2 regions of the Pantoea ananatis PA13 genome follow, and region 2 is predicted to be linked to the other one. Evidence: riboswitches for the same ligand, from Rfam matches in the RefSeq annotation. Region 2 holds a riboswitch; the other holds the start of a gene.
What was found. Region 2 has a riboswitch for fluoride ahead of crcB (fluoride efflux transporter CrcB). Riboswitches for the same ligand answer to the same signal wherever they lie in the genome.

Region 1: another riboswitch for fluoride. It lies ahead of PAGR_RS19545 (DHHA2 domain-containing protein); the one in region 2 lies ahead of crcB (fluoride efflux transporter CrcB).

The regions. Positions count from the first base shown of each region.
Region 1 is NC_017554.1:4,134,088-4,144,875, reverse strand. It holds gene PAGR_RS19570 (VOC family protein) at 114-515, shown strand; gene crcB (fluoride efflux transporter CrcB) at 682-1,062, opposite strand; gene PAGR_RS19560 (2,3-bisphosphoglycerate-dependent phosphoglycerate mutase) at 1,059-1,766, opposite strand; gene eno (phosphopyruvate hydratase) at 1,810-3,099, opposite strand; gene PAGR_RS19550 (universal stress protein) at 3,115-3,540, opposite strand; gene PAGR_RS19545 (DHHA2 domain-containing protein) at 3,537-4,445, opposite strand; fluoride riboswitch at 4,524-4,593, opposite strand; gene PAGR_RS19540 (uracil-DNA glycosylase family protein) at 4,643-5,242, opposite strand; gene PAGR_RS19535 (TDT family transporter) at 5,239-6,399, opposite strand; gene PAGR_RS19530 (YncE family protein) at 6,551-7,549, opposite strand; partial or broken gene umuC (translesion error-prone DNA polymerase V subunit UmuC) at 7,778-8,830, shown strand; gene PAGR_RS19520 (hypothetical protein) at 8,876-10,033, shown strand; gene PAGR_RS19515 (DNA polymerase III subunit theta) at 10,195-10,437, opposite strand.
Region 2 is NC_017554.1:262,862-273,649, reverse strand. It holds partial or broken gene PAGR_RS01260 (GNAT family N-acetyltransferase) at 8-510, opposite strand; gene PAGR_RS01255 (ABC transporter ATP-binding protein) at 582-2,414, shown strand; gene PAGR_RS01250 (GNAT family N-acetyltransferase) at 2,411-3,535, opposite strand; gene PAGR_RS01245 (alpha/beta hydrolase) at 3,717-4,322, shown strand; gene crcB (fluoride efflux transporter CrcB) at 4,352-4,729, opposite strand; fluoride riboswitch at 4,823-4,899, opposite strand; gene PAGR_RS01230 (nucleoside hydrolase) at 5,144-6,061, shown strand; gene PAGR_RS01225 (zinc-binding alcohol dehydrogenase family protein) at 6,095-7,123, opposite strand; gene PAGR_RS01220 (GntR family transcriptional regulator) at 7,261-8,163, shown strand; gene PAGR_RS01215 (MFS transporter) at 8,332-9,681, shown strand; gene PAGR_RS01210 (hypothetical protein) at 9,692-10,788, opposite strand, start outside.

The sequences.
Region 1 (10,788 bases), 720 kb from region 2:
TTTCAATGTCCGGTCTGAGGGTGTCAGTTCAGAGTCAGTACAGACGACCGAACGTCGTATTTGATATGAATCTGATTATAGCGGGCGTTATGACGTAACTGATGGAACAGCAGATGAGAAAACAGAAGCGATGTATGGGGTATGTGGCTGTCGTGGTCGATGACTACGATCGTGCAATTGAGTATTACACCGATAAGCTGGGCTTTACCCTGATTGAGGACACGCCGCAGCCGGGTAAGCGCTGGGTCGTGGTGACGCCGGACCCTGACAGCGACTGTGCTATTCTTCTTGCCCGCGCGTCGAACGACCGGCAGGAAGGCTTTATCGGCAACCAGTGCGGCGGACGGGTTTTTCTGTTCCTGCAGACCGACGACTTCTGGCGCGACTACAATGCTATGAAGGCAAAAGGCGTCCACTTCTGTCAGGAGCCGCGCGAGGAAGAATACGGAATGGTTGTCGTGTTTGAGGACATCTATGGCAATCGCTGGGACCTTTACCAGAACAGGCAGACCTGAAACTCTGTCACGACAGTGTCCCGGATTTAGGGGAAGCCTTACAGGCGTAAACCCTGTCGGATCAGGCCCGCAGAGAGCGCTTCTGAACAATATACTGAACTGTCTGACCTCAGTGCAGCGGTCGCTGCACTGAGGTCTCCCCTGGATAGAGGCCGTACGGTCCGGGTTAACCACACAGCGTCATGATATAAAATCCGGCCGCCGTCATGGCCAGCGAACCCAGCACGTGTATCAGCACCGAGGCGGCTGCCCAGGCATAGCTGCCTGACTGCAGCAGGGCAAAAACCTCAGTTGAGAATGTGGAGAAGGTCGTCATTCCGCCACACAGCCCGGTGGTAATGAGCAGCCGCCAGGCCGGATCGAGGCCGGGATGGCGCAGAAAATACGCCAGCGCCGCCCCGATGATAAATCCACCCAGCAGGTTGACCAGCAGCGTCCCCGGCGGCAGGTCCGGAAAAAGCGCGTTCAGGCGTGCGCCCAGTTGCCAGCGGATAACACACCCTAAAGCACCGCCGGTGATGACGGCAAAAAGCTGATTCACGTTCATTCCTTTTTTTTAATATTCAGAACATAACGGCACACGACCTGTGCGGCCGTATCCATTTCATATACAACCGGCACGCCGGTCGGGATGTGCAGCTGTGCCACGCTGTCGTGGGGCATGCCGTTCAGAAAGGCGGTCAGGGCGCGCAGCATGTTGCCGTGCGCCACAATCAGAACGGTACTTCCGCAGCGCAGCTGTGGCACCACAACGTGGTGCCAGTATGGCATGACGCGACGCAGGGTCATTTCCAGGCTTTCCGTTGCAGGCAGGTCGGCCAGCGCAACGCGGCGATAGCGCAGATCCCGACGCAGCTGCGCCGGAGCCTCCGCGTCTGCGGGCGGAATGCCGCTGAAGCTTTTGCGCCATAGCCGGACGGTCTCTTCCCCCATCATCCGGGCAGCGTCGTCCTTGTTCAGCCCCTGCAGCGCACCGTAGTGGCGCTCGTTCAGTCGCCAGCTCTTTTCCACGGGCGTCCAGCTTCGGTCAAGACGGTCCAGCACCCGCCAGACCGTGTGAACGCAGCGTGTCATCACCGAGGTGAAGACACGGTCGGGCATAAGGCCCACTGCCCGCAGCGCGTCACCGGCTCGGTCGGCCTCCTGCCGCCCCCTGACCGTCAGCGGCACGTCCGTCCAGCCGGTAAAACGGTTTTCCCGGTTCCACTGGCTTTCGCCGTGCCGCAGGAGGATCAGCGTTGCAGGGGCCACAGGCATTCCTTCTTTGCCGGACGGGGACCGTCCGGCGGATGTGTTACGTGCGGCGCACAAACGCATGAAGCCCCGCGTAGTGCGCGTCCTCACCCAGCGCCTGCTCAATGCGCATCAGCTGGTTGTACTTTTCCACGCGTTCGCCGCGGCACGGCGCGCCGGTTTTCAGGTGTCCCGCGCGCAGGGCCACCGTCAGATCGGCAAGGAACGTGTCCGTGGTTTCCCCGCTGCGGTGAGACATGAACGCACCCCAGCCGTGCCGCTGGCAGAGAGCCACGGCGTCCAGCGTTTCGCTGAGCGAGCCTATCTGATTGAGCTTGATCAGCGCGGCGCTGGCGAGGTTTTCGTCAATGCCGCGCTGGATGTACTTCACGTTGGTTACAAACAGGTCGTCACCAACCAGCTCGGCCCTGCCCGCAAGCTGCTGGTGCAGATGCTTCCAGCCCGCCCAGTCGTCCTCGGCCAGGCCGTCTTCCAGCAGGATGACCGGAAACTGGTCCATCAGCTCGCCGTAGTATGCCGTCATTTCCGCCGCGCTCAGCGCGCTGCCCTCGGTGCGCAGATGATACTGACCGTCAGCGAAAAACTCACTTGAGGCAGGGTCCATGCAGATGCTGATGTCCTCTCCGGGCCTGTATCCCGCCTTCTCAATCGCCTGTACGATAAACGCCAGCGGGTCACGGTTCGACGACACGGCGGGCGCAAAACCGCCTTCGTCGCCCACTGCCGCTGAGAGTTTTTTGTCCAGCAGGATCTGGCGCAGCGCCTGGTAGACCTCGCTGCCCTGACGCACGGCCTCGCGCAGCGTGGGTGCCCCGTGTGGCGCTATCATGAACTCCTGGAAGTCCGCGCCCTGACCGCGGGCGTGCACGCCGCCGTTGATGATGTTCATGCACGGCACGGGCAGCAGATTCGCCTGCAGGCCCCCCAGGTAGCGCCACAGCGGCTCGTGCGAGGCCTGTGCCGCCAGCCGGGCCACCGCCAGCGATACGCCCAGAATGGCATTGGCACCCAGGCGACTCTTGTTCTCCGTGCCGTCCAGCATCAGCATGATGTTGTCCAGCTGCCGCTGCTCGCGCACGTCCAGGCCGCGCACGGCTTCGCAGATTTCCGTATTAACCGCCCTGACGGCATCCAGCACGCCTTTGCCGCCAAAACGTTGTGCGTCACCGTCGCGGCGCTCTGCGGCCTCGCGCGACCCGGTGCTGGCCCCGGAAGGCACCGAGGCGCGTGCCATCATCCCGTCCGGGGTCCGGGCCTCAACTTCAACGGTGGGGTTGCCGCGAGAGTCAAGAATTTCCCGGGCGGTCACGTTATCCAGTGTAAAATGCATAGCGTTTCTCCCGGTTTAGTCATTCAGGTGAGTAATAAGCACATCCACCGTGAGGTGGTTGATGTATTCCGCCGAGCGGGACGTCAGCATTCCCATAAAGCGGTTGCGGTGCCCGGCAAGCACGAGGTCCACGCCCAGCTCATTGATGCACTTCTCCACGTCCTCAAAGCGGCGCATGGTCACCAGCTCCCGAGTGTCTACCGCCTCAGGCACGGAGGCCGCCAGCTCGCTCATAAACGCTTTGGCTTTCAGGACCTCTTCCGACACGACGTCGTCCATCAGGCTGTCGGACACGTAGTTCATTTCCCGGTAGTCGTCGCTGATGTGGGCCAGGGTGATTTTCATGCCGAGCGGCTGCGCCAGCGCGACCGCCCGTTTCAGCAGGAGGGTGCCGTCGTCTTTGTCGTTCACAAGTATCAGTGCGTGGGTGTAGCAGGTCATAATGAACTCCCGTTCTGGTTAAGGCGGGACTCAAGCCACGGCAGAAGCTGTTTTTTGCGGCTGAGCATGCCCGGTACGGAGCAGGAGGCCGCGTTAACGCTCTCCCGCCCGGCGAAGTAAAGCGTTGAAAACCCGGCGCGAATGTCGGTCAACATCAGCACCGTCAGCCCGGCACCCGACTGGTCCGCCAGATACGCCAGGGCAGCGAGCAGGTCGTCCATCACGGGGGCAACCTGTGTCGGTGAGCTGACCTCAATCTGGGCAATGCGCACGTCGGTGCCGGCAATGACGAAGGCCTTGAGATCCCTGCCCAGCAGCTGCTGGGCGCTGAGGCCGCTGACGTCCGTTTTGGCGGTGAGGAGGTCACGGGCGAAGGCTCTGCGGTTTACGCCGGACAGCACGCCCAGTTCGGTCGCCGAACGGATATCGTCTTCGGTGGTGGTCGGCGAGCGAAGATTCACGGTGTCACTCAGGAGTGCGCCCAGCAGAAGCACGGCGAGCGTCGGGGGCAGCGTGCGGCGCGCTTCAGCGTCCATCAGCAGCCAGAGCAGCGTGGCGCTGCTGCCAACCGGGCGGATATGCACCTCCGGCGGCAGTTGCGTTATCAGCCCGCCCAGCCGGTGGTGGTCAGTGATGCCCACGACGTTGCTCCGGAGCAGGTCGTCAGGCCCCTGCGCCGGCTCGGTGAAATCGACCAGCCACACCCGTTCATCCTGCAGCGGAATAGCGAGCAGCGGCGGCAGCGTAAGACCGGCGGTGTCAAAGATAAAGCGGGTTTCCCGGTTAGCCTCGCCGAGACGCCATGCGCGGGCGTCCATGCCGCGCCCGGTCAGCCAGTGAGCGGTGACGACCGCCGTGCAGATGGCGTCGCTGTCAGGATTGATGTGGCCAAAAACGTGTATCAAGGGTCTCTCCCCGTAAAGGGAAGTACGCAGGCCGGGAGGAAAGTAAGGACGGCCTGACGTACCTCCTGAAAATCAAGAGTCACATCAGGCGTCATCAGCTCCGGAACGGAGCGGTTGGGAAAGGTGGAACGCCATCACCCTGTACTCTGAGTATAGAGCCAGACGGAAAGCCTGTCAGTATTATTCTGCTGGCACCCTCAGCCCGCCAGCGCAGCGCGTGCCTCGCGGAGCACCCGGCGGATGTTTTCCGGCACCGCCGGGCTTGTGCAAAGTGAAAGCGGACTGGGGTGAGGCATCTTCAGCACCGTGACGCCGGGGCACTGATGACTGACCGTCCCGCGGGCCTGAGCCGCTACGGCACCGGCCAGCACCACCACGCGCAGCGCGGGCAGATACGCCAGCACGTCCTCAAGCCAGGCGCAGCCGCTGCGGATGTCCGCCGCTGAGGGCCGTTTCTGCGGCCCGTCGCTGACCCAGGGCACCGTATTCCACAGCACGCTGTCCCGGCGCGCAATACCGGCTTCCGCCAGAAACCGCCCCAGGTTCTGCTGGGCCGGCCCCGGGTTATCCCGCGACACAAACCGGGGTGACGGGCTGCTGCGCGCCGGCGACTGCAGCAGGACGAGCAGTCCGGCCCCGGTCCCGCCGTCGGCCGGATCAAACCACGGCAGCTCCACGCCGTGCTGACGCAGCCCGCTGACCCAGCGATTCAGCGCGGCCACGTGCGGCGCGGTGACTGCCGCGAGGCGTTCCTCGCGTAAAAACGGGTCCAGCAGCGACGTGCAGGTTTCACTCACGGCTTCCGGTCCAGGCCTGCCAGACAGGGGGAAACAAACAGTTTCCCGCTCCATGCCCCGCGCACCGTCTTCACCGCGACCAGCAGCCACATGGCGGCCAGCATGACGACAAGAAGCGCACCGAAGCCTTTAAAGAACGCCAGGTCAACGAGGGTGGACAGCTTCAGCGTGGCGACCGTGTACACGCCCAGCGGGAAGGTAAAGCCCCACCATCCCAGATTGAACGGAATGCCTTCACGGAAGTATCGCACGGTTATCAGCGTGGCCAGCAGCATCCACCACAGGCCGCAGCCCCAGAAGAGAATGCCGGCAACGAACCCCACGCCTTGCGCGATATGACCGATTTCCGGCATGCCCGCCGCGGCAAACACCCCGGGCGCATCTCCGCCGATGACCAGCATCCCCAGCGAGCCGGTACCAATCGGCCCCAGTGCCAGCCAGCTTGAGGCCGCCATGCTTTCGTGTGGTAGCTTGTGCAGCGCCATACGCAGCAGCAGGATGGCGAGGATGCTCAGCGCCACCGGCACCGAGTACGCCCACAGCACGTAGCTGGTAATAATGATGCCGAGCTGCGCGTGGGGGTCGGCAATGTGCGGTGCCAGCAGGCCGCCACTGACTGCCGCAACCTCGGCGGCCACGACCGGCAGTAACCAGACGGCGGTCATCTGGTCAATGCTGTGCTGCTGCCGGGTAAACATCATGTAGGGAATACACACGCCACACAGCAGCGACATCGCCACGTCCAGCCACCACAGGGCGTGCGCTACGGGAATGACGTCAGCCCCCCACCGGGGGAGGCCAAACGCCAGCAGCCCGTTGATGATGGTGGCCATGCCCATCGGGATGGTGCCGAAGAACATGGACACCGTTGAATGGCCAAAGATGCGCTTTGCCTCACCGAAGTACATCACCCAGCGGGCCAGATACATCACGGCAAAGACGCTGAACAGGAAGATGTTAAACATCCAGAGTCCCTCGGCGACGAGGCGTAATCCCGGAACCGGCCAGGGGAACTGCGCCAGAGACAGAGACAGGATACCGGTCCCCATGGTCGCGGCGAACCAGTTAGGCGTGAACTGACGTATAGCCTCTTTCGGGCTGCTCAGCGCGCTCAGCGGGCGCGCTCCGTTATGCAGGGTAAATATTTTATCGTTCATGCCGTAATCTCCTGAGTAGACAGAAAGAGTATAGGCACGTCGGGTTAAATCTTTAAAACAGGTTATTCAGTTAAAATAAACCAGTAAAAGTGGTTAGACTCTCCCACTCCGGGAAGGACCGTCACACCGCCGGAGTGAGGGAAGGACTGAATCAGGCCTGCGGCGGGCTTTTAATCGTGGCCGTGACGCGGTTCTGTTTCAGGTCAACGACCGCAATGCTGAGGTCTTTATTCAGCACCCACGCGCGGGCACCGTCTTTGCTGAAAACGATGGCCTGACGGGGCGCATCCAGTCCGGTAACGGTGGAGACCACCTTACCGGCGGCGGTATCAATAACGGAGAGGCTGTTGTCGCCCAGGTTGCCGCTGTAAACATAGCGGTTATCCGGCGTCAGGGCGGCACCGTAAGGATCCTGCCCCACGGGAATGGTTGCCGTAATGGCGAGCTTCTGCGTGTCAACCACGGCGATGGTGTTGCTGCCGCTGTTAGCCGCGTACAGTGTGCGGCCGTCGGCGCTGACTGAAATGGCGCGCAGCTTGCTGAAGCCTGTTATCTCGCCGCGAATCTCGCCCGTTACGGCGTCAACCAGGGTAATTTTATCGCCCTTAAAGTTAGTGACGTAGACGGTTTTGCCGTCCGGGCTGATTTTTATGCCCTGACGGGGCTGGGCAAAACCCGTCACGACCGCAACGGGCCGGTTGTGCGTCAGGTCATACACCGAGAGCGTGCTGGCGGCCTCGTTATTCACATACAGGCGCTGACCGTCACGGCTGATAGCTGTGCCGAATGCCCCGGGCCCCAGCGGCAGCGAGGTCTCCACGTCAAGCGTCCCGGTGCTGATTTTTCTGACCACGCCGAGGCTGCTGTCTGAAAGATATACGGCCTTCCCGTCGGGGGAGAAAAGCGCATTGCGGGGCGTGACGTATCCCTTAAGCACCTTTCTGACTTTCCCGGCAGCCAGGTCGTAGACCACCACCTCAGAGCGCTCACTGTAGGACGCCACCGCCGTTTTCTCATCGGGACTGACAGCAAGGGAATTGTTGTGGATATCGCCGTCAAACGTCCAGCGTTCCTCTGCGGCACCGGCGAGGGTGCTGATAAGAAGAAACGCCACCGCGGTCAGTCCCGGGATCCTGTATTTTTTTATCATCATTTTTCCTGCATTGGGGTGGGTAAGGGATAAGACTCATTGCCCGATTGAGGGCTTCAGAGTAAGCGTGGCAGATTAAATCCTGGCGGGGAAATCGATTTTCCGACTATGTCTTACCACCCTCAACCTTCCCCCCTGTCAGTAAGCATACTGAGGTAGTTCAAGGCTGAATAATTCCTGTTCAGAAAATAAACTTCAGAGGAATGGTAACTGATTTTTTTTGTTTAAATTGCATTCCACATAAACGCCTCGATGTCGAACAGGGTAATGAGCGTTTTAGAGGCTCTGTCACCTCGCGTGGAACAGTATTCGATTGATGAGATGTTTCTGGACGTACGCGGAATCGATTTTTGCACGGATTTCGAGACGTTTGGCCGCGAAGTCCGGCGCAGTGTGCGTGAACATACCGGCCTTACGGTCGGGGTCGGTATAGGTAAAACCAAAACGCTTGCAAAATCAGCCCAGTGGAGCAGCAAGGAATGGCCCCAGTTTGGCGGCGTGCTGGCCGTCACATCGCACGTCCGGGCTGAGAAGATGCTGGCCCGCCAGCCCGTTGAGGAGGTCTGGGGAGTCGGCAGACGCATTGCCAAAAAACTGAACACTATGGGAATTACAACCGCACTGGAGCTCTCCCGCGCCAATCCTGCAATGATCCGTAAACACTTCAGCGTGGTACTGGAGCGAACGGTGCGCGAGCTGAACGGCGAGAGCTGTATCAGTCTGGAAGAGGCACAGCCGGCGAAGCAGCAGATCGTCTGCTCCCGTTCGTTTGGCGAAAGGGTCACCGAATATGAACACATGAGGCAGGCAATCTGTCAGCATGCCGAACGTGCGGCCGTTAAATTGAGAGGGGAAAAGCAATACTGCAGACAGGTTTGTGCATTCATAAAAACCTCTCCTTTTTCGCCCGGGGAGACCTACTACGGTAACGTGGCTTCAGAGACACTGATGTCGCCCAGTCAGGATTCCAGAGACATTATTGAAGCTGCGATGAGAGCACTAGATCGGGTGTGGATAAGTGGCCATCGCTACGCGAAAGCAGGCGTTATGCTGAACGACTTCACCCCCTCAGGTGTAGCCCAGCTCAACCTTTTTGACGAAGTTCAACCCAGAGCTAACAGTAAGCCTCTGATGCAGGTGATAGATCATATTAATCAGACCGGGATGGGGAATATCTGGTTTGCCGGCCGAGGAATAGCGCCGGCCTGGCAGATGAAGCGAGAGATGCTTTCACCAGCCTATACTACACGCTGGAGTGATATTCCTGTCGCCAGGATTTAGACAATCCGTATATGATGATTATTCGAAAATTTCTATGGAATGAATATGATGACAAATCCTTTAAGCTGGGAGAACTGGAGCAAGGTTTATTTAAACAAGAAAAAAAATAAAAGGGCCTCACTTGAACGGTGGGGGCTACGAAATCTTCATTCTGTGGAAAATCTTGATCACATTGTATCTGAAGTTAAAAAGACATACTTAAATAACAACCCTCATGTCAAAGTCAGCGCAAACTCAGTTTGGATTGATGGGACACCTCAGGCAGAATTTACAGTTAGCCATTACAAGCGTGTGTATAACAATTCATCCTCAATCAGCGGCAATGCTACACAGCCAAACTTTAAATTTTACAAGAATGAAGTCCTGAATTGTGAACTGGCAGACCTTTTGTTTATTTTCAATGAATTCAATAGCCAAAATAGTTCTAAAAGAGTACGCGCCGTTTTGTTACAGGGTAAGTGCTCAGATAAAGATAATTTGTTACCCAATGGGCCTTCAACAGAGAAAGAAAGGAAGCTACTTGAATCAGTTAACCGGAATGAAAAACTGACATTATATCCTGGTACAAAAGCGTCTGGTAAGGATATAGGGTCTTACACGTTGGGGGGCAATGCGCCAGGACTGGCTGATTGCGCTAAGTACCTAATGATGCCGAAATATGAAACGTGGAGCTATAACACGCCTAACTATGTTGATCCGTACGTAATAGGTTGGCCAGTAAACTCATCAAATAAAAGTCTCGGTACAACAACAAATTACCTAGAGGCAATCATCAAAGAAATGCTCAAACATGGGACGATGGGAAGGGATGTTCAAATTCGAAATGGTGCCATAGACAGGAGCTGCGCATGGTCAAGGATGATTGATGATTTGCTGACAAGTTACGATGGAGTAACAATGAAAGGCTACGAGAATCAAAAAAGGGTGTATACATCATCCGGACATGCACCTGACTACATCAACAGCCTCGGCTTGATGATAAATCATCAGCAATGGCTTACGTATTTGGACCAACTTGAATTCGAATGCTTGGTTACAAATAAAGACTTTGAAACTCTTGAGTGGATTGAACGTCAATATTATTTCCACATGAGACGAATGGATTATTGCATTAGGAATAACGTACCTTTTTGGTCCGGCCCTGTCATTTCTACGATAGTAGTTAACATTGACTATCATGAAGGTGAATTTTTACGAGATTAATTTAGCAACTGGCAAAAAATAAAAACCCCGTATCTACGGGGTTTCGCGTTTGTCCTGTTCGGGTGCCCATTCGAGTCCGCATTTATCGCAGGACCATTTTTCGTTTGGATTTTTCCTGATGCCATAGAAATTTCAAAAGGGACATGTTTTTGGCTTATACACTATTTTCCATCCTCTTTCTGGTAAACAGGGTCAGTGCCACGCGGAAACTTCAAGGCTTCATTTCTGTAGTGCTGCAGTCTTTGTCTGAAGTATTCCTGAAGCTCTTCCGATTGTTGTCTCTCGACTTCCGAAGGAATCACCGGCAGATTCATACGCTCTTTATAAGCTACCCCTGATGCGGCCAGATCCACGTTGACCTTATCCCGCTCTTCTTTGCTTTTTGCTGCTATGTTGTGTGACATATGAAGCCCTCCCTGGCAGAAGTATATCAGCTACTGTGTTAAGTTCCGCATCCATCGCTGAAAGCGTTTATGGACCCCCCTAAGCGTCAGCAGCAAGCTGCCGACGCCAAGGCCCCGAAAATCACGCCCTTCACTTCGCAGGCACCGTGAAGCCCGCTCACTGGGTTTAAAAAGGAAGCCAGCAGTTAAAATGCCGGCTCCAACTTTCATGGTCAGTATTGAGGCCTGATGAAAATTCAGGCCAAACGTCTGCTTTGTGCCAAAAGCGGACGTTGCTTGCATCATGAAATGTTAGTTTACCGGGAGCAGGTCAGCGCCTCTATGCAGCTAACCCCGCATCTAATGATTTTC
Region 2 (10,788 bases):
AGCGTGGTCAGGCTGTCTCAGTGAGCAATTTTGCCATCATCACCACATCGTGAAATTTGCCTTCACGCAGTGACGCCTGGCGGCGGATGCCTTCGCGTTCAAAACCCAGTCGCTCATACAGCGCCAGCGCCCGGTGATTATCGTGAAACACCTCCAGTTCCATACGGGTGATGCCCAGCCAGTTGCGCGCATAATCCATGGCGTTACGAATCAAATGCTCTCCGATTCCCCGACCAGAGAAGGCGGGATCGACGCCAATACCGAAACTGATGCAGTGGCGGGTACGCGGATTATGATTGGTAAACAGCGTGAGTTCGCCCACCATTTCCCCCTCAACTTCGGCGATAAAATTGATAAAGCCTTCCGCATCCATCTTTGCAAACTTCTTTTCCCAGGTCGCGACGCTGGGGAAAGGCAACTGAAGCGTCCGGGATAAACCGCCGGATGACCGTAAAGACGTTGGTATGCCGCAGCATCGCCAGGCTCGCGGCCGCGCAGAGTGATATCCATATTTAATCCTTTTTAATCGGGCGTACACATGCACTAAGCTGTAACTCTTCCCGAACGGAAAGAGTGACTCTATGTTGTATCGTCGTTTCGAACGTTTTATCAATATTTTTCAGGATGCGCCAACCGATATGCCGCCTTCACGGGTCTGGCCATTTTACTTTTACTATCTGCGTCAGGTGTGGCCGAGCTTTGCCGCACTACTGGTGGTGGGATTAATTGGCGCACTGATTGAGGTTGCACTGTTCAGTTATCTGAGCCGCATTATCGATTTGGTGAATCACGCTACGCCAGCAACGTTGTTCAGGGATAACTGGCAAACGTTGTTATGGATGGGCTGTGTTGCGCTAATACTGCGCCCGGTATTTATTGCACTGCACGATATGCTGGTCCATCAGAGCATTAACCCCGGCATGACCAGTATGATCCGCTGGCAGCACCATAATTATGTCCTGCGGCAGAGCATGAACTTTTTTCAGAACGACTTCGCCGGGCGGATTGCGCAACGTATTTTGCAAACCGGTAATTCGCTGCGCGACTCGGCAGTACAGTTGGTGGATGCGATCTGGCATGTGCTGATCTATGCCGCAACGGCGATGGTCCTGTTTGCAGAAGCCGACTGGCGTTTGATGATTCCGCTGATAATCTGGATTGTGGCCTACGTTGCCGCGCTGCGCTTTTTCGTCCCTCGGGTAAAAGCCCGTTCGGTGGTGTCATCGGAGGCCCGTTCGAAGCTGATGGGCACCATTGTTGACGGCTATACCAACATCGCCACCATCAAGCTTTTCGCGCACAGCGATCTGGAACGTCAGTATGCCCGCGAAGCGATTCAGGAGCAGACGGATAAGACGCAGCAGGCTAACCGGATGGTGACCAGCATGGACCTCACCTTATCAACGCTGAACGGAATCCTGATTGTCTCAACGTCAGGACTGGCGCTGTGGCTGTGGAGCGAGTCGCTGATCAGCGTTGGCGCCATTGCCCTGGCAACCGGCCTGGTGATCCGCCTGGTCAACATGTCCGGCTGGGTGATGTGGGTGGTAAACGGGATTTTTGAAAACATCGGTATGGTGCAGGACGGGCTGAATACCATTTCACAACCGCTTAGCGTGCAGGATTCCTCAAAGGCAACACAGCTAAAGGTGACGCAGGGCGAGATTCGTTTCGACGCTATCCGTTTTGACTATGGCGGAGGCCGTCAGGTCATTGATGGCCTGAACCTGACCATCAAACCCGGTGAAAAAATTGGCCTGATTGGGCCTTCCGGTGCGGGTAAATCCACCCTGGTGAACCTGCTGCTGCGCCTGTACGACCTCAACGGCGGTCGTATCCTGATTGACGGTCAGAATATTGCTGAAGTGACGCAGGAGAGCCTGCGCAGCCAGATCGGGATGATCACCCAGGATACCTCGCTGCTGCATCGCTCTATTCGCGAAAACCTGCTGTACGGGCGGCCAGATGCCAGCGAAGAAGAACTCCAACTAGCCATTCATCGTGCCCGCGCCGATGAGTTTATCCCGTTGCTGTCGGATTCTCAGGGCCGGTTTGGCCTGGATGCACATGTGGGCGAACGCGGCGTAAAACTGTCAGGCGGGCAGCGCCAGCGCGTAGCTATCGCCCGTGTCCTGTTGAAAGATGCGCCGATCCTGATTATGGATGAAGCGACGTCCGCGCTCGATTCCGAAGTGGAAGCCGCGATTCAGGAAAGCCTGGAATCCCTGATGCAGGGCAAAACGGTGATTGCCATCGCCCACCGCCTGTCCACCATTGCCAAAATGGATCGTCTGGTGGTGCTGGAAAAAGGCCAGATTGTGGAAATCGGTAGTCACTCTGAGCTACTGGCTCAAAATGGCCTGTATGCCCGTCTGTGGCAGCATCAGACGGGAGGATTTGTTGGCGCAGATTAATCGCCGCGTCGATATGGCAGGGCGTCACGGGCTTCTTCGGCCCAGAGATGGACGCCTTGCCGCTCCTGCTGCAGAAAGTCATCCACGGCCGCGCGCAGGCCGGGATGGCACAAATAGTGCCAGGAGTGGGTCATCTGGGGTTCAAAACCACGTACCAGTTTGTGCTCGCCCTGCGCGCCCGCATCAAAGCGTTGCAGCCTTTCCGCAATGGCGAAATCCATCCCCTGATAAAAACAGGTTTCGAAGTGAAGCCGGTCAAATTCCGCCAGGCAGCCCCAGTAGCGGCCATACAGGCTTTGGCCGTCCTTGAGGTAAAAGGCCATCGCCGCCGGTTGTTGCTGCAGACGGGCAATGACCACGCGAATATTGTCCGGCAGCCTCTCAGCCAGCAGGCTGAAGAAGGCGCGGGTCAGATAGGGCCGCTGGCCGCGCACTGCATAAGTATTGGCGTAGCAGGTATAGACAAAGTCCCACTGATCCTCGCGCAGTTGATCGCCGCGATACCAGTCAAATTCAAAACCGCTCTGCACCACCTGCTCGCGCTCTTTTCGCAGCTGTTTACGTTTACGCGACATCAGCGTATCCAGGAAATCCTGAAAGTCGCGATAGCCTCGATTGTGCCAGTGATACTGGCAGCCCAGGCGTGACAGCCAGTCAGGTTGCGCCGCCAGCAAGGCGTTCGCTTGCGGGTCGGTGAAGTTGATATGCGCACCACTCAGCCCCTGTTCAGCCAGCGCGTCCGGGAGAGCCGCAAGCAGTCGGGCGGCGGCATCCGCTGCGCCGAGTAAGCGTGCCCCTGTGACCGGGCTGAAAGGAATCGCGCCCAGCCATTTCGGATAGTACGGAATCCCGGCGCGCTGACAGGCATCTGCCCAGGCGTGATCGAAAACGTATTCACCCTGAGAATGAAACTTTTGATAACCGGGAAGCGCGGCGCGAAGCACACCGGCCTCACGCCAGAGAAGGTGATCGGGCTGCCAGCCCCTTTCCGGCCGGACGCTGCCACTTTCTTCCAGGCTCAGCAAAAACGCGTGGCGTAAAAAAGGCTGTTGATCGGGTAACAGCGCATCCCATTCAGCGGCAGAGATATCTGAAAGCGAACTCAGGTGGAACAACGACATGCATAACTCCAGACAGCAACCGATGACACGTCAGTCAAGCAGGTTTTAGGGTTCAGGGAAAGCAGAACGGCACGGAATGCCCCATGCCAACGCGCGACCTGAAGCGTCGTTAGGTTTTGACGTTAATCCCGCCAGCTGTTCAAATGCCTGCAGACTCTGACAAAACAGCGAAGGAACGGACATGGCAAAAGCATTGGTGATCTTCCTGCACGGCGTGGGCAGTAACGGCGACGATCTGGCCCCCATTGGCGACGACTGGGCAACCCTGCTCCCGGATGTGGCCTTTGCCTCACCGGATGCGCCTTACGTCTTTGAGCATGGCGCGGGCTATCAGTGGTTTAGCCTGGCAGGGATTACGCCGGAAAATCGCCCGGGTCGGGTGCGTGAAGCCCGCGAGGCCTTTGACCGCGTTATCCGTCATCTGATGGCGCAGCACGGAATGGCAGATCGCTGGGAAAACGTCATTCTGGTGGGCTTTTCGCAGGGCTCAATTATGGCGCTGGATCTGCTGGCTTCCGGGCGTTATCCGCTCGCGGGCGTGGTGGCGTTTTCCGGACGCCTGGCCTTTGACGGCCCGCTGACGCCAGCACCTCACACGCCAGCCCTGATAATTCATGGCCGTGCTGATACGGTCATCCCGGCCAGTGAAAGCGAGTCAGCAGCCACTCGCCTGAAGGCGGCTGGCGTCCTGGTCGAAGCGGTATTTGAGCCGCAGACCGGTCACACGATTTCAGGTCAGGGCGCGATGCACGCCGCCGGGTTTATTGCTCAGTGCTTGCAGGACTAAACCGCAGACATGCCGGTTTGGCCCTCAGGCTAGCCCAACAGGTTAATGAGCGCGAAACCGGCAAAACTCATCAGTAACGATCCAATGACATGCACCAGCGCACTGCTCATCGCCCACAGGTATTTGCCGGTCTGCAATAAGGTCATTAACTCTGCTGTAAACGTGGAAAACGTGGTGAGCCCGCCGCATAAGCCCGTAATGATGAGTAACCGCCAGGCGGGATCGAGTGAGGGATTTTTGATAAACCAGGCCATTGCACCGCCAATCACGAATCCGCCAATCAAATTCACCAGCAAGGTCCCCGGTGGCAGATTGGGGAAAAACGCATTAAAACGCATACCGAACCACCAACGCAGTACACAGCCCACACTGCCGCCCAAAATCACAGCCAATAGCGGTTTTAACATCACAGACTCCATTTCAGGATTTGCGCAGAAGAGGGTGGAGGGCCAGAAAAAATGCATGCACCTGACACTCCAGCTCCCGCGAAAGGATTAAGGATAATGTCAGGCGTCATCAGCCGCAGGTTACGCCTGCAGGCGGTTGGGAAAGGTGGAACGCCATCACCTTATGCGCGCCATAATACGACGCCTTTTTCTGACTGGCAACCACAGTTGAGCGGGGAAATCAGCAATGCCAACCGACGCCGCCTGGACAGATGACCCCGCTCAGGCTGCCGCAAAGCAGAAGGTTTTGGGCCACACAATTCAGGTTTCCTCTTGAGCCGTTTTCCGCTTAAATGGTGACCTGCCAGCGGCCTTAAAGGGCCGTTTAATGCCCTTCACGCATAGCGAAGGGATGAGCCTGTTCTGGAGCGGCCTGTGCGAACTGTCATTTTAGATACTGATATCGGCGTAGACGATGCCTTTGCTCTGGCTTATGCCGCCCGCACCCAACATTTGCTGGGCATTACTACGGTGTTTGGCAACGTTGCCGTGGGACAGGCCGTGAAAAATGCCCGACTGTTTTGCCACAAAATGGCGATTGAGGTGCCGGTATACCGGGGCTGTTCACGTCCATTAGCCCAGGCGCCGAGCGCGCCTGCCCGACTGCATGGCGAAGATGGTTTAGGGGACGCGTTTGATAATCCCTTCAGCGATGAGGCACCCGGTGCCGTTCAGTTTATTATCGACAGCGTGCGGGCCAGTCCGGGTGAAATCACGCTTGTCGCGATAGGTCCGCTGACCAATATCGCCAGCGCAATCAATCAGGCGCCGGATATTATTCCGCTGGTGAAAGAGCTGGTCATGATGGGCGGCGCATTTGGCACGGATGGGCACAGCGGGAATGTCACGCCCTTCAGCGAATTTAATATCTGGAAAGATCCTCACGCCGCCGATCAGGTTCTCTCTTCCACCTTGCCGATCGTGGTGATCCCGCTCGATGTCACGCATAACGTCTTGATCCACAGCGATGAGGTCGATCGACTTCATCAACCCGTCCTGCATGCGATCTGCCGCCCCTATCTGGCATACAGCCTTGAGAAAGAAGGCTTTTCTGGTATGGCGCTGCATGACACGCTGACGATATCCTGGCTGTGTTTGCCTGACGCGTTCACGCTGGTGGAAAGCCCGCTTCGTGTCATTACGGAAGGCATTGCCTGCGGCCAGACGGTGCGTCAGTTGAGCGCCCTGGCGTCCCGGCATGATCCCTTCCGCAATCTGCCTCGACAGCGCATCGCTCTGGGCGTTGATGCGGAGGCCGTGCGGAAACACTTTTTTCAGTTACTTAGCCGATAAGCCTGGCGGCGAGACGGCCCCTGTCATCCACCGTTAGCGATCAAAATCGATAACGCCTTTAATCAACTCACGATTGTTGATAACCGCTTCCTCAAAATGCTCTGCCAGCGTAGAGAAGGCGAAACGGCGGTTCAGCATCATGTCTGCTCGCAGTTTCCCGGCGGCCATGAGTTCATGCACCCGGTCAAAATCTTCGCGCGTAGCGTTCCGGCTGCCCATCAACGTACTCTCTTTTTTGTGAAATTCACTGTCAGGGATAACCAGATCGCCTTTGTGCAGGCCTACATAAACCACCGTACCGCCATGCCGAATCAGGTTAACCGCCGCGTTCATGGCCGCCGGGTTGCCCGTGGCATCGATCAGGGTTAACGCCAGCTGACCGTTAAATCCAGCGCGCAGCTTGGCGATGAAATCGGCGTCAGCCGGGTTAAGCGCGGGAAGACCCAGCTGTTGACTGACGTGCTGGCGGCGGTATTCACTGGTGTCCGCCACGATGACCTGCGCGCCATTGGCCGCCGCGATGGCCGCCGCCCCCAGCCCAATAGGGCCAGCGCCCACCACCAGCACGGCATCGCCCTGTGCCACTGCCGCACGCCTTACCGCATGGGCGCTAATCGCAAAGGGTTCAATCAGCGCCGCCGCCTCAGGTGCCAGCGCGTCCACGGCCAACAGGTTTGACGCAGGCACGCTCAGATAGTCACAAAAGCCGCCATCCTGATGTACGCCAATAACTGAGATATGTTCACAACAGTTGGTTTTACCGCTTTGGCAGGCATCGCACTGATAACAGGAGAGATAGGGGATCAGCGCCACGCGCTGGCCAACGGCAAACCCCTCCACGGCGCTGCCTGTTTCAACAATGTTTGCGCAGAGTTCATGCCCGAGTACCCGTGGATAGCTAAAAAAAGGTTGGTTTCCCGCCCAGGCATGGATATCCGTGCCGCAGATGCCCACGCTGACAATTTTAATCAGCACCTCCCCTGGCGCGGGTTGAGGCGTTGCGCGCGTGGTCCAGACCATATTGCGTGGTTCGACGATGACTAATGCTTTCATTGTTGTCATGGTAAGACTCCCGTTATCGTTAGCGCAGTTATGGCTAATCTTGCCGTGACAAGGCATTTCCTTTGCGCGTTCTGTGAAGCGTGACGGTTTTTTTGGGCCTTCAATGGTTTTTAATGCATAAAAAACCGGAGCCGCTCATGAGCCGTAGTCAGAATTTACGTCATAACGTGATCAACCATATGCTGGAAAGCATTGCCCAGGGTCATATTCAGTCGCCCCTGCCGCCACAGGCCGCCCTGGCTGAAATGTTTAATATCAGCCGCACTACGGTGCGGCATGCTCTGCGCTATCTGCACCAACGCGGCGTGCTGGAGAAAGTAAAAGAGAGCTGGGTCATCGTGCGCGAGCCTGAAGAGCAAGACAGCCTCAGCGCCGTCACGCCAGCCATTGAGCTGCAGGCCAGCCAGGTGGAAAAACGCTTTTTTGATATGATTAATCAGCGACTGCTGCAGCCCGGTGACACGTTCAGCGAACTGCAACTGGCAAAACAGGCCAACGTCAGCCCGGTAGCGGTACGGGAATTCCTGCTGCATTTTATGCGTTATAACCTGCTGGAACCGGTTAAACGCGGCCACTGGCAGATGAAAAAGTTTTCACAGGAGTACGCCGAAAAGTTATTTGAGCTGCGCGAGATGCTGGAAACTCATGCGCTTACCCGCTTTCTAAATTTGCCCAGAGAGGATGAACGCTGGATCCAGGCCAGAGATCTACTGGATCGCCACCGATCGATGCGCGAAACGATCGCCAGCAACTATCGCCATTTTGCTGCCCTCGATAAAGAGCTGCACTGGCTGATCCTGTCTGCCGCCAACAACCCCTTTTTTAATCAGTCGCTGGAGATTATTTCAGTGATTTTTCATTCGCATTATCAGTGGGATGAAAGCGATCTTAAGCAGCGCAATATCGTCGCGCTGGAAGAGCATATGGCGATTCTGTCCGCCCTGATTGGCCGCCGGGATGTGGATGCGCTGTGCGCATTGCATAACCACCTGGCTACCGCCAAGCGCTCTATGGTACGGAGCATTAATCAGTACAATTAAAACCCGATTAAAAACCACAAAGCATTAGCTCCCGCACGATTTTGAAACAACTTTACAACATATCCTGTTCATTCCCCCTACTCTCAGCGCAACGCCCCGACGGCCTTGTACCGCCGGGCGACCGTAATACTCACAATAATGATGAATCGCCTGCCCGGGGAGATTGCCATGGAACACAGATCGGTTGTTGATCACGCGAACCCGTCCGACACTTCGCCCGATGAGGCGTTTGTGCCGTGGCGCAGTGATATCGTGCGCTCGCCGCGCATTCGTAAAGTCCAGATTACCGCCATGCTGCTGCTGCTGTTTGCTGCCGTCATTAACTACCTGGATCGCAGTTCGCTGTCTGTGGCCAACATGACCATTCGTGATGAAATGGGGCTGAGCGCCACCGAGATCGGCGTGCTGTTGTCTGCGTTTTCGCTGGCCTATGGGCTGGCGCAGTTGCCCGCCGGTGCGCTGCTAGACCGTAAAGGACCGCGTATTATGCTGGGCCTGGGAATGTTTATCTGGTCCCTGTTCCAGGCCGCGTCCGGACTGGTGCATAACTTTACGCAGTTTGTCCTGGTGCGTATTGGGCTCGGCATTGGTGAAGCCCCCATGAATCCGTGCGGGGTCAAGGTCATCAATGACTGGTTTAACATTAAAGATCGCGGTATGCCGATGGGGATGTTTAACGCCGCCTCGATGATTGGCTTATCCATCGCGCCGCCGATCCTGGCGGCCATGATGCTGGTTCTGGGCTGGCGCGGCATGTTTGTCACCATCGGGATTCTGGGTGTGTTTCTTGCCATCGGCTGGTACCTGGTTTACCGCGATCGCGATAACAAACAGCTAAGCGCTGAAGAGATCCACTACCTGCAGGCAGGCAGCGTGGCATCGCGTAAAGAGCCGATCAGCTTTCAAGAATGGCGTGGGCTGTTTAAACAACGCACCATGTGGGGCATGATGATTGGCTTCAGCGGCATCAACTATACCGCCTGGCTGTATATCGCCTGGCTGCCGGGCTATCTGCAATCCACCTATCATCTCGACCTGAAAAGCACGGGATTACTGGCGGCCATTCCCTTCCTGTTCGGTGCCGCAGGCATGCTGTTAAATGGCTATGTGGTTGATGCGCTGGTCAGGCGCGGCTGGGATGCGGTAAAAACCCGTAAAGTCTGCATTGTCAGCGGTATGATTCTGTCTGCCGGGTTTACCGCTATCGTTACGCGCGCGACCGACACCACCAGCGCCGTGACGCTGATTGGGATGGCGCTGTTTTGCATCCACTTTGCCGGTACTTCCTGTTGGGGTTTGATTCATGCCAACGTCACCGCGCGTATGACGGCGTCCGTGGGCAGCATTCAAAACTTCGCCAGCTTTATCTTTGCCTCGTTTGCGCCGGTCGTGACCGGATGGGTGCTGGATACCACCAAATCATTCAGCCTGGCGCTGATGATTTGCGCCTGCGTCACCCTGGTTGGCGCCCTGGCGTACCTGCTGCTGGTGCGCAAACCCATCACGGACGGCGCCTGATATCCCCGATTCAGGTCAGCGGGTGGAGGGTCACGCCATGGCGAGCACCATAACGCTGAATGCCCACAATCGCTTTATCAATACTGAGCGGCGGCGGCGCAGGCAGTAGCGGGGCGCGCTCCCGGAGCGCCGAATCGAACCGGGAAAAGGTGGCAAAATCGTGGGGGAAGCGCGTTTCATCTACCCCGACTAATGCGCCCTCTTCCCTGGCGAAGGCTAACAGCTGTTTCCAGCGATCGACGTCCGCCAGGCCAATGCTGTCGGTGCCGTGCGAATACAGCATCATATCGATATGGTTGAAAGGCGGCTGCTTTACAAGAAAGCGCTGCAGCGCATCAGCCGACGGCACGGATGGAAACATCAGCCAGAACGGAATCGCGTGCTGCTGCATGCTGCACCAGGGATCCATGAGTAAAAAGCTGTCTACCGTCAGCCGGGCAGGCAATATGCCCGCCGCCAGATACCAGTCGCGATAAATTTCAGCGACCACGAAACTCAGCGCTTCGGGATGGTCGTAGCGAATCTCCATCAGCCGCCAGCGCTGGGCTTCTGCCAGCTTTTTCAGTGGCGAAATCAGGTAGCCATCCAGCCCCCATTCGGCTTCAGGGACGTGGTCGGTGATAGCAGGCGGTTCCCAACGCGCCCGATCCACGCCTGCCCGCGCCAGATATTCCGCCACTCTCGGCCCGCCCTGCAAATACTCCTTTTCGGTTGCGCCGCCGGGGGCGCCAAACTGAAAGAAAGAGCGGTCACTGGTGCGCGTTACCGGCCACTGTCGCGTACAGTGATTAATGAACAGTGTTGATCCCGCCGGTAATCCTCCCAGCAGAAACTCATTGAAGGCCAGCGGCATGTCGCGCAGCTTCAGGCGGAAATAGTGCATTTTTTCCAGCAGGAGGCGATCCTGACTCGGATCCTGCATGTGGTGCACGGCAAGCTTAGGCCAGGTCGCCAGCAACGCTGCTGCCACGGCCTTGCCGTTTTCAAATTCGGACTGGGCGTCATCCGGATCGCTCTGCTGTACCCGCACCGGGCACAAAAACGTTTGCGGTAGCCACGGCGTTCCCATCGCCGCGGCCAGATGCACCATGGCACCGTTAGTGGCAC